DNA from 2 places in the Lysinibacillus sp. FSL R7-0073 genome. Region 1 is predicted to be linked to the other one. Evidence: riboswitches for the same ligand, from Rfam matches in the RefSeq annotation. Region 1 holds a riboswitch; the other holds the start of a gene.
What was found. Region 1 has a riboswitch for thiamine pyrophosphate ahead of MKY88_RS12545 (ABC transporter substrate-binding protein). Riboswitches for the same ligand answer to the same signal wherever they lie in the genome.
Positions count from the first base shown of each region.

Region 1 (5,966 bases):
TTAACAAGACAATCGCAAAAATTGCGACAAACACTCGATCTGTACGGAAGGAGGATTGTGCTAAGGTCATGTATACACCAATTCCCTTTTTCGCACCAAGCCACTCCGCAATGACTGCCCCCATTACGCTATAAGTAGCAGCAATTTTTACGCCCGAGAAAATTGCTGGGTAGGCATGTGGCCATTCTAATTTCCAAAACGTTTGGGCCTTCGTTGCACCAATCATATCAAAGTAATGCTTTAACTCGGGTGCTGTTTGACGAAAACCGTCCATTGCCGCAATGACAATAGGGAAAAAGCACACTAGACAAATAATAATGAGCTTTGGTAATAAGCCAAAGCCAAACCAAATAATAAGGAGCGGTGCTAACACAAGAATGGGTATGTTTTGCGACATAATGAGAATCGGATAAAATAATGACCGAATGAAAGCAAAACGATGCAAAACAATTGCCACTGTTAGACCACAGCCCACCCCAATAGCAAGTCCTAATAAAGCTAATTGCACGGTAGCCAGAGCATGTGGCAGGAATGTCTGATACGATTGAAAGCCTTCTTCTACAATTATGCTTGGTGCTGGAAGGAGCCAAGGAGGAACATCAGCGATATGCACAACAAGCTCCCATATGAATAAGAGGAAGGCGATAAAAATTATCGTCCTTCCCTTTTGTAATGCCCGTTTCATGACTGATATTTCTCCGTTAATGTAGCCATTGTAATCCCATTTTGTTGATATAAAATTTTTACTTGTGTAATGACATTAATGGCTCCTAGCTCGACCATCTTAACATTCATTTTTTCAATGATTTGAAGAAGCGTTGTAAGCTCACCTTCCATTGTTGTTTCAAGGGGATGAACCTCATATTTCACACCAGATGCATCAATAACTGCAATGGCCGCATCTACATAAGGAATTACATCCTCATACTTCTCTGTCTTCGGAATGATTTGGACACTGATTAATGAATTTGCCATGTTAATTGGCCTCCTTTTTCGGTAAGAACTCATTCGTAAACGCCTGTTTAGCATCAAATTCGCCTTCTAATACTTTGTTACTCGACATCCATTTAGCATAGTTTTCCCATACAGATAGCTTTTGCTCACCCCATTGTTTAGCGTCATCCTGATACTTATCAGCCAACCACTCTTGGCTTTTATGCACTAACTCTTTATCTAAGTCCGGTGCCGCTTCTAGTAAAATATCAGCAGTTTCATTCGGATACTCGATTGCATATTCATAGCCCTTCGATGCAGCCGCAACAAAAGCTTTGACGATGTCTGGATTGTTTTGAATCATCTTTTCATTAGTTGCTAAAACAGGTGTATAGTAATCTAACTGATCACTGTAGTCCGTTAAATACAGCATATTAATCTTTTCCCCACGAAGCTCTGCCTCAATCCCTGTCCAAGCATAATAAATCCAAGCAAAATCGATATCTTTTTTCATCATTGTGAAGAAATCTAAATCTCCTGCATTGACAATATCTAATTTATTACTATCAGCGTTTTCTTTTTGCATTAATGATTGTAATACGGCTTGTTCGAGTGGTGCTCCCCACCCACCATACGTTTTTCCTTCAAAGTCCTTTGGAGATGTAATACCCTTTGATGCTACAGAAGCAAATCCAGATGTATTATGCTGAATGATGGCCGCTATTGAGACAAGTGGCACATCCTGAACACGAGCCTGTGTAATGCCCTCCTGATAGCTCACGCCAAATTCTGCCTTACCTGAAGCTACGAGCTGATCGGCTCCTGCCTCTCCTGGCATAATAATATCAACATCTAAGCCCTGTTCTTCAAAATAACCAAGCTTTTTCGCAACATACAATCCTGTATGATTCGTATTCGGTGTCCAATCGAGAACCACTGACACCTTTTTCTTTGTATCAGCAGTTTGCTTGTCCTCCTTGTCGCTACAGCCTACTAACGTCAATAGCGCAGCTAATAGGATAAATAACCATTTTTTCATGCTAGTTCCTCCCAGTTTGTAATATGAAAGTGTTCATGAATGAATGTTTCACCAGAAGAAAGCGTAATATACAGTTAGTAGATATTGCTTGGAAAACAAAAAAACGCCTAGGATTCCTCCCAGACGTATTGCAATCAATCTCCAAAACTTTTGCTTTTTTGAATAGATGTTCCCTACGCTGGTACGAGCCAAATCAGGTTCAAAGGGTCAGTGTCTATCGGACACAATCTCAGCTAGCCATAACTAGCCCCCCTACATTCTTTCGCTATGAACTTTTCGTTGATTATTATACCCATAGTTGATCTAAAATGACAAGATGCTATTTTTGGATAGTTGTTCCACTCAAACAAATAGCCCAGCTCTCCTATATAGAGACTGGGCATATTTTTAGCTTGGTTTTTGTTCTTTTTTGGCCGTTAAGACATGTGAAATGGCTCCATCTGTTGCAATATCCACTTTAAATGAACCATTAGAATGGCGATCAGCACGCGTCAATGTTTGAACATCAATAAACTCTTGGACGCCTTTTTCAGTTTCGATCACAACCTGCTCATCGTCTGTTGCTTGAATAACAGCGACAATTCGGTGAGGATTTGCTTTTAATTCTGTCAGGACTTTAAGACCACGTTTGGCACGACTTGCTACTTCTACCTCTGCGACATTCATTTTCTTAACAGCCCCTCGTTGTGTCACAATAACGACATATTGTGTTTCATCTGGCTGTAGAACATTGACCCCTACTAATGCTTCTCCATCTTTTAGCGTAATACCTTTAACGCCGCCCGTTTTCACACCAGTAACCGGCAATTCCTCGATAGGGAATCGAATTGCATACGCCGTATCAGTTGTTAAGAGCAGTTCCACATCATCCGTCATAAACGATGCATAAATCATGGCATCGCCCGCTTTAACATTCATTGTTTTAATCGGCTTCGAGTAACGCGTCACTGCATAATCTGCAAGTGGTGAACGTTTAATTTGACCATCTTTCGTAGCAGTTAAAATATACGTATTTGGCTGTTCAAATGTTTCAAAACCATAGACCGCAATAATTGATTCATCTTCACTTGTTGGCACAATACTAGAAATATGCTGACCAAGGTCCTTCCAACGAATATCAGGCAGTTCGTGGACTGGCTGATAAATATAATTCCCTCTATTTGTAAATAACAATAAATTATGTTGCGTATTTAAGTTTGCTTCATACAATAAGTAATCGGAATCCTTCATCGCAAAATCTTGACCATTGGAAGCGGCATGAGATCGTGTAGATGTACGTTTAATATAGCCGTCTTTCGTGACAGTCACCACAACCTCTTCACTTGGAACAAGGACATCTAATGTAATTTTAATTTCTTCTATTTCTTGTTCAATTTTCGAGCGACGTGGCTCAGTGAAGCGTTTTTTAATATCTAGTAATTCTTGTTTAATGACGCGTACAAGCTTGGCCTCGCTTTGTAAAATTCCTTCCAGCTTGGCAATCAATTTATTTAAGTCATCCTGTTCTTGGCGGAGCTCTGTAATATCGGTATTCGTTAAACGATATAATTGCAGGCTCACAATCGCCTCTGCTTGTACCTCGGTAAAATCGAACTTTGCTTGTAAATTGAGCTTGGCATCCTTCTTATCGTTAGAAGAACGGATCGTAGCAATGACTTCATCTAAAATTGATAGTGCTTTAATTAAGCCCTCCACGATATGGAAACGATCCTTTGCCTTTTGTAAATCATATATAGAACGATTTGTGACCACTTCTTTTTGGTGAGTAATATAGGCATCCAGCAATAGTGGCAATGTCATCATCGTTGGGCGACGATTATGAATCGCAATCATATTAAAATTGTAAGCTACTTGTAAATCTGTTGTTTTAAATAAGTACTGTAAAATCCCTTGTCCAGGAACATCCTTTTTCAGCTCGATTACGACACGTAACCCTGTACGGTCAGATTCATCACGAATTTCAGCAATTCCTTCAAGGCGTTTATCTACGCGCTGCTCATCAATTTTTTTGACAAGATTGGCTTTATTCACATCGTATGGTAATTCGGTAACAACGATTTGTTCTTTGCCACCCTTGATAGGTTCCACCACAGCCTGTGCACGGACAATAATTTTACCGCGCCCAGTTTCATATGCCTTTTTAATGCCGTCCACACCTTGAATAATACCGCCAGTTGGGAAATCAGGACCTTTGATGACTGTCATCAATTCATCCACTGTCGCAGTAGGCTTGTCTAAGCGCATTAATACAGCATCCAGCACTTCATCTAATGCATGAGGTGGAATATCGGTTGCATAGCCCGCAGATATCCCTGTAGAGCCGTTTACTAGTAAATTAGGGAAACGTGCTGGTAAAACAGTTGGTTCCATATCCTGATCATCGAAGTTTGGCACGAATTCAACCGTTTTCTTCCCGATATCTCGTAACATTTCACCAGCAATCGCAGATAGTCTTGCCTCGGTATAACGCATGGCAGCTGGTGGATCTCCATCAACCGAACCGTTATTCCCATGCATCTCAATAAGCATATGACGAGCTTTCCAGTCCTGACTCATACGTACCATCGCCTCATAGACAGAGCTATCTCCGTGCGGATGGTAATTACCGATTACATTACCGACTGTTTTAGCCGATTTACGGAAAGGTTTTTCATGTGTATTACCTTCTGTAAACATCGCATATAAAATACGGCGCTGTACTGGTTTAAGACCGTCACGTGCATCTGGCAACGCGCGGTCTTGAATAATATATTTACTATAGCGACCAAAACGGTCACCCATTACTTCTTCTAAAGGTAAATCTTGAAATATTTCTGTACTACTCATGCTTGGCCCTCCTCTTGTTGGATGAATTCATTTTCTAAAATGTTGGCATCATCCTCCATACCGAAGTCTACATTGGCTTCGATCCATTTACGACGTGGCTCTACTTTATCGCCCATTAACGTCGTGACACGTCTCTCTGCACGTGCACCATCCTCAATTGTGACACGAATTAATGTCCGTGTGTCAGGGTTCATTGTTGTATCCCAAAGCTGGTCTGCATTCATCTCACCAAGACCTTTATAGCGCTGTAATATGTAACCCTTTCCAACTTGTTTGATGGCCTTTTGTAAATCTTTTTCCGTCCAAGCATATTCAATCACTTCTTTTTTGCCAGTCCCTTTAGAAACCTTATAAAGTGGCGGTAACGCAATAAAGACTTTACCAGCCTCAATGAGCGGACGCATATAACGGTAGAAGAACGTTAATAGCAATACTTGAATATGAGCGCCATCCGTATCAGCATCGGTCATAATGACTACTTTATTGTAGGCTGAATCCTCTACAGCAAAATCTGTACCAACACCTGCACCAATCGCATGAATAATCGTTGAAATTTCTTCGTTTTTCATAATATCCTGGAGCTTGGCTTTTTCCGTGTTAATAACTTTCCCGCGCAGTGGTAATATCGCCTGGAATGTACGATCGCGACCTTGTTTTGCAGAACCACCCGCTGAATCACCTTCGACTAAATATAATTCATTTTTCGCTGCATTACGTGACTGTGCAGGCGTTAATTTCCCTGACAGAATCGTACTACCCTTTTTATTTTTCTTACCATTTCGAGCATCCTCACGAGCTTTACGAGCCGCTTCACGTACTTGCTGCGCACGAATCGCTTTACGCACAAGAGACGCTGACAATTCAGCATTTTCCTCTAGCACATATAAAATTTGCTCAGACACCACACTATCTACTGCTGAACGAGCCTCACTTGTACCAAGCTTGCCCTTTGTTTGTCCTTCAAATTGTAATAAGTGCTCCGGAATACGGACTGACACGATAGCCGCTAAGCCCTCTCGAATATCCGTTCCTTCCAAGTTTTTATCCTTGTCCTTTAATAAGCCAATTTTTCTTGCGTATTCATTAAAGACACGCGTCAAGGCTGCTTTTGCACCTGTTTCATGTGTACCGCCATCCCGAGTACGTACGTTATTCACAAACGACAAAA
Region 1 covers NZ_JBBPAS010000001.1:2,538,190-2,544,155, forward strand. The annotation lists gene MKY88_RS12535 (ABC transporter permease) at 1-685, opposite strand, end outside; gene MKY88_RS12540 (thiamine-binding protein) at 682-975, opposite strand; gene MKY88_RS12545 (ABC transporter substrate-binding protein) at 977-1,972, opposite strand; TPP riboswitch at 2,126-2,236, opposite strand; gene parC (DNA topoisomerase IV subunit A) at 2,360-4,798, opposite strand; gene parE (DNA topoisomerase IV subunit B) at 4,795-5,966, opposite strand, start outside.

Region 2 (5,966 bases), 1.5 Mb from region 1:
GATGATGTGTATACAGCAGTAGAACTTATTTTTGAAATGCATGGAAGGGTCTATCAGATTTTACGTCAGCCTGGACATATAAAGGAAAAAAATAAAACAGCTACTGGTAAAAAAGTGGAGTTAGCGGAAGTAAAAGAGGGAAAGCTCGATTATAACATTGTCGAAAAGCAGCAAACACTTGAAGTCGATAAAAAGATTCAGGATATTATAGGTCTGACAAAGGATCAATTTAGCCAAATTGTGATGCTACCTCAAGGAGAATTCCGCAAATTATTAACGTCGGATTCTACAAACAAAGAGGTCATATTACGAAAAATCTTCAAAACAGATCGCTTTGGTGTTATGACAAAACTGCTTGATGCGAAACGAAAAGAGGCAGAAAGTGATCTTGAACGTGCCAAGCAATTAAAAGAACATCTACTTGGTCAAATTGTTGGTGCTCTTCCATATCGTTCCTCTCCTTTGTTCAAACAAATTGCTAATAATACGGAAAATATGTTTCAGCTAAAGCAAGCACTGGAAGAGGAGCTTACCTATTATAGAAAATGTTTTGAAGATGAACAGCGCCAGTATGAGGAAGCCTATAACCATCATCAAAAAGAACAGGAGTTTTACCGTTTAGCTAAAACGCTTAATGAACAATTTGAGGAGCAGTCCAAACGTCAAGAACGACTAGAACTGCTGTTAAAGGAGCAAGACAATTACCGTGCAAAGGAACGGGAGATAGCTTTAGCAGAACAAGCGGAGCGTTTACTACTACTTGAACAACAATGTTTGGATTTACGAGCCGAACAAAATTTAAAAGAACAAGCCTATCAACAAGCCAACAGTAGTCAACTACAAACCAAGGAGCTTTTACAAAGAGCCCAAGAAAAATATGAAGCGGAAGAGGCAAAAGAGTCAGAACGTCAACAGCTTTTGCAGCAGGAAATGCAGCTCCAAGCATTGCTTCCTAAGTTCGAGGCTTATGACAGCAATGTACAGCAACTGCAAATTGCTGAGCAATATGTTGAAACGGCTAAACAAGGGGCAGCGGATAACCTAGCGCTAATCGATAAAGAAAGCGCGCAATTAGAGGAGCTTTTACAATCAATTGAGCACTTTGAAAAACAATTGGAACCATATGAAGGTTATTTAGAGCAACTACCAAAACTGCGGGAGCAAGTAGCTTTGCTCATGCAGGTGGAGAAATATACAAAAACGGTAGAGATAGCGAAACAGGATGTTATCGCTACTAAAGCTCATTTTCAGGACAGTAGACAGGAGCTTCAACAATTAGAGCTACGCTGGCTGACAAGCCAAGCAAGCATTTTAGCTCAACAGCTTAAAGAAGGGCAACCTTGTCCGGTTTGTGGGAGTACGACTCATCAACAAACACATAGTGAGCAATTGGAAATTGTTGAGCTTGCTCAGGTGGAAACGTTAAGGAGAAAAGCTTCTTCAGACGAGCGTTTGTATTTGGAAAAAGAGGCATTTTTAACATCCGCACAACAGCTTCAGCAAGAGGCACTGACACAATTAGAAGCATACGCGATGAAGCAACAGGATCAAGCACAAATAATAGCTTCCTTAGAAAAAATGGAACAAGAGATTACTAGCTTAAAGATTATCAATCAACAGTTAGCTCAAACAAGGATTAACCAGAAGGAACAGCGTTTAGCAATAGAGCATTTGCAACATAAACAAGTCAAACTTGAGGAATATTTAACTGAGCAGATGAAGAGCTGGACAAGACTGCAGGCAATTGTAGAAGAACAGCATAAGCAAATGCCAACAACTATTCCAACCTTACAGCAATTAAAACAAACACTTACCGATGTTAGTAAACAGAAAATGGATTTACAAAAATTATGGCAGGAAAGCCAGCATGATTTACATGCCGCAAAGGAAGCTGCCAGTAATGCTAAACTAGCTGTGGAAATCGCCAAACAGAATTTTGAAGAATTAAAGCTCAAAATGAATGACAAGCGTGAGCAGTTTTCAATAAGCATGCAGGAAGCAGGCTTTGTGAACTATGAAGACTATGCAACTGCGAAAAGAAGTGCCGCTCAATTAGAAGAACTTAGGAAGGCATGCAGTGACTACACGTTACATGTTCATACGTTACAAATTCAAATTTCAGAAGGAGAAAAACATCTTCAAGGGAAAGAGGAGCAAGATTTAGCCCTGATGGAGGCAACCTTAGAAAGTCTCCGAATCGCCTATGAGGATGCTTTTAAACAACTTCAACAAATAGATGGATTTGCGAAATCATGTCAAAGCTTTATCAACAAAGTAGAAGAAACAGAGAGAGAGCTTCGTTTACTTGAGAGTGAGGCAGGGCGCGTGAAGGAGCTGTATGGCTTATTAAATGGGCAAAATTCGAAAAAGCTTTCCTTTGAACGATATATTCAAATTAATTATTTAGATCAAATTACAGAGGCAGCCAATATTCGTCTTTATCATTTATCTAATGGCCAATTTGAGCTTAGACGTTCGGACAGGCTTGAAAAGCATGCCAAGCAAAGTGGACTTGGGCTTGATGTATATGACGCTTACACAGATCAATTACGAGATGTCAAAACATTATCCGGTGGTGAAAAGTTCAATGCATCATTAAGCCTTGCCCTGGGAATGGCTGATGTTATTCAAAGCTTCCAAGGTAATATTTATATTGAAACAATGTTTATTGATGAGGGTTTTGGCTCGCTCGATGAAGAATCATTAAATAAAGCAATAGACACATTAATAGATTTACAAGATTCTGGACGAATGATTGGTGTCATCTCTCATGTGCCTGAATTAAAATCAGCGATGCCAGCCGTTTTACATGTCGAAAAAACATTGAATGGATATAGTCAAACATATTTTGAAATAAAATAAAGGAAGGTGTATTTCCGGCTTAAGGAAATACGCCTTCCTTTTATTTTTTTCGAGAATTGACTGTAGAAGTTGTCCCTTTTTTTGCTGCCATCACTTTTTTTACGATCGGTATAACAATAGGCGCTAATTTAACAGCGGTTTTCACTACTTTTGATACTTTCATCAAAAACACAGCTCCTTTTTAATTACTTCTACCTGTTTATTTTAAAAATGAAACATTAGCGGATAACTCGAACAGCTTGAATAATATTCCATATTACGATTCCGAGCGAGACAATTCCGTAAATGGCGAACGAAATGAACCAAATGATCATTACTGTACTATTACTTGAAGTGGGGTCTAAACTAAATGTAGAAAAGACAAAGACAATGAAAAATAAGATACCAAATACAAAAGGAATTAGATGAGACACTAGTGCTCGAATAGAATGTCTTTTGATGTCAGCATCTTTCGTAACGAAGTAAACAATTAATGGTACGATGAAAGGAGCAAAGAAAATACTGAGATAACTAAAGGCAGATAAAATTTTTTGGTTCTCCATAGTTGTACCTCCTTTTTTAATATTTACGCATGGAAAACAGTAAAGTTTCAAAAATTAAGTATGGAAGAGGTTGTAATCATTCCGTGCTTTGCGTACAATGAAAGTGTTCAAATTAAATTCAGATGTAACGACCACAAGGGGAGCTGATGATGTCAGCTGAGACTGGGCACGTAATGCCTTGACTCTTTGAACCTGTAAGCTAACACTTGCGTAGGGATGTGGATAGAAACCGACACTTGTACGATGTGAGGCTCTGTCCTGACATCGTTTTTTCATTCTTAAGAATAAAAAGATGTCAGAGAGAATCAAATCAGCGCATTTCTATTCCTGCTCTTGTATCCTACATCGGAACAAAGGAGAGAATATGTATGGACAAAAAAAGACTATTAATGCTAGTGGAGATTGCAATATTTTCTGCGATTGGCCTTGTGCTCGATCAGGTCTCCTTTAAAGTATGGGCACAAGGTGGCTCTGTTAGTCTTGTCATGGTACCAATTATGTTAATTGCATTTCGTTGGGGCTTAGTAGCTGGCCTAACAACAGGCTTACTTGTAGGTGTTATGCAAACCATGTTTGGAGCTTATATTGTACACTGGCTTCAAGGTTTATTAGATTACGGCGTTGCTTTCACAGTTGTAGGGTTAGCAGCCATTGTACGCAGACCTTTACTTGAAGCAGCAAGTCAACTAAACAAAACAAAAATGGCGCTTTATATTATTGTAGGTACGGTGTTTGCAGGCTTCTTGCGATATGCAGCGCATACTACTGCTGGAGCGGTATTTTTTGCAGAGTATGCCGGCGATCAAAATGCGTGGATCTACTCGATTATTTATAATGGTACCTATATGCTGCCAGCAACAATATTAACAGCCATTGTGGGAGCGTTATTATTCACAGCGGCTCCACAACTAATGCAACGTAAAGCATAATGCCATCCCCTTCATATTGGTGAAGGGGTTTTTTTATGTAGTCACAATAGAATAGCACTTTGCCAAGGAGGCAGGCATACAATATTTAAAGCGTTTAGCGTTATACGCGTAAAAAGTTATGTTATATTAAAGAGTAGATATTAGATGAAAGGGACGTTATACATGATTGTAAAAACGCAAGAAGAAATTGAAGCTTTTAAAAAAATTGGACGTATTTGTGCAGAGATTCGTGAAGCGATGAAGGCTGCTACAAAACCAGGTGTCACAACACTTGAACTAGATGAAATTGCTGGCCGAATGTTTGCTGAGGCAGGTGCCATTTCAGGACCAAAAGGAGAATATGACTTCCCAGGATATACTTGTATTAGTGTCAACGAGGAAGTAGCGCATGGTATCCCAGGTAAACGTGTTATTCAGGAGGGAGATATCGTCAATATCGATGTTTCAGGCTCTTTAGATGGTTACTTTGCCGACACGGGTATTTCATTTGTAGTTGGTGATGGCTATGAAGACAAAGAAAAACTATGCCGTGTTGCCAAAGATGCTTTTGATCGTGCTATGACAAAGGTAAAGGCTGGCTCTAAATTAAATCAAATCGGTAAAGCTGTAGAGCGAGAAGCGAATGCTAATGGCTTAACAGTTATCATGAATTTAACAGGCCATGGTTTAGGTCGTTCTTTACATGATGAGCCAAATCACATTTTAAATTATTATGATGCATGGGACTCTACGATTATGAAAGAGGGCATGGTTCTTGCAGTTGAGCCATTTATCTCAGCAAAAGCAGAGCATATTGTAGAAGCTGGTGATGGTTGGACATTCATTACACCTGATAAGTCTCTTGTTGCTCAAATTGAACATTCAGTAATTGTTACAAAAGAAAAACCAATTATCCTTACTTCATTAGACGAAGAATAGGATTACAAAAAAATCCTGCACACCAAATTACTTTTGGTAGGCAGGATTTTTTTTAATGAATAAAATACCAACTAAGAGTACACCACATAAAAATAACGCAGCTGTTGTTACGAGTAGCTCATCAAAACCATTATGTAAAGCGATTCCTATATAAGCCCATATAAAAACACTTGGATACATGATATCAAAGTGATGAAAGCGGATATGTAGCGCAATGGCTCCACCTAATGTCAGTAAAATAACTGCCCAAAGAGGAGTACTTAGACCAAAACCGTTCCAACCATAAGCTGTTAACGTAAAGCTAATATTTGTGATAAAAATAAATGTCATCCATGCAAAATAAATGGCGAAAGGAATACGCCCCGACAGTGATTTGTCATGAAGTGGATACGTATTGTACAACATAAATAAATACAAGACTAAGAGTAAGGTAATGCCGAGAGAAACAATAAATAATTCATGATGCCATACGTATATCGTTAATGCTTGTAAAATATTTATGCAACTAAAGAGCGCAGACTGTTTCATAGATGTCTTTTTGATGTTCATCACTAACCAATAACCGGTGAATAAATAAATGACAATCCAAATTACATGACTTCCATCAACAGGTGCAAATACCACCGAAAAACGATTAGAAATTTCTAAAAAAGATTGACCGTTAAGTTTCGTGAAAAAGGATGAAAAGGTTAGGATGAGTGAGACAATATAAGAA
Region 2 covers NZ_JBBPAS010000001.1:4,082,737-4,088,702, reverse strand. The annotation lists gene MKY88_RS20620 (SMC family ATPase) at 1-2,862, shown strand, start outside; gene MKY88_RS20615 (hypothetical protein) at 2,903-3,028, opposite strand; gene MKY88_RS20610 (DUF4870 domain-containing protein) at 3,081-3,404, opposite strand; TPP riboswitch at 3,531-3,638, shown strand; gene thiT (energy-coupled thiamine transporter ThiT) at 3,773-4,333, shown strand; gene map (type I methionyl aminopeptidase) at 4,496-5,251, shown strand; gene MKY88_RS20595 (hypothetical protein) at 5,279-5,966, opposite strand, start outside.
Region 2: another riboswitch for thiamine pyrophosphate. It lies ahead of thiT (energy-coupled thiamine transporter ThiT); the one in region 1 lies ahead of MKY88_RS12545 (ABC transporter substrate-binding protein).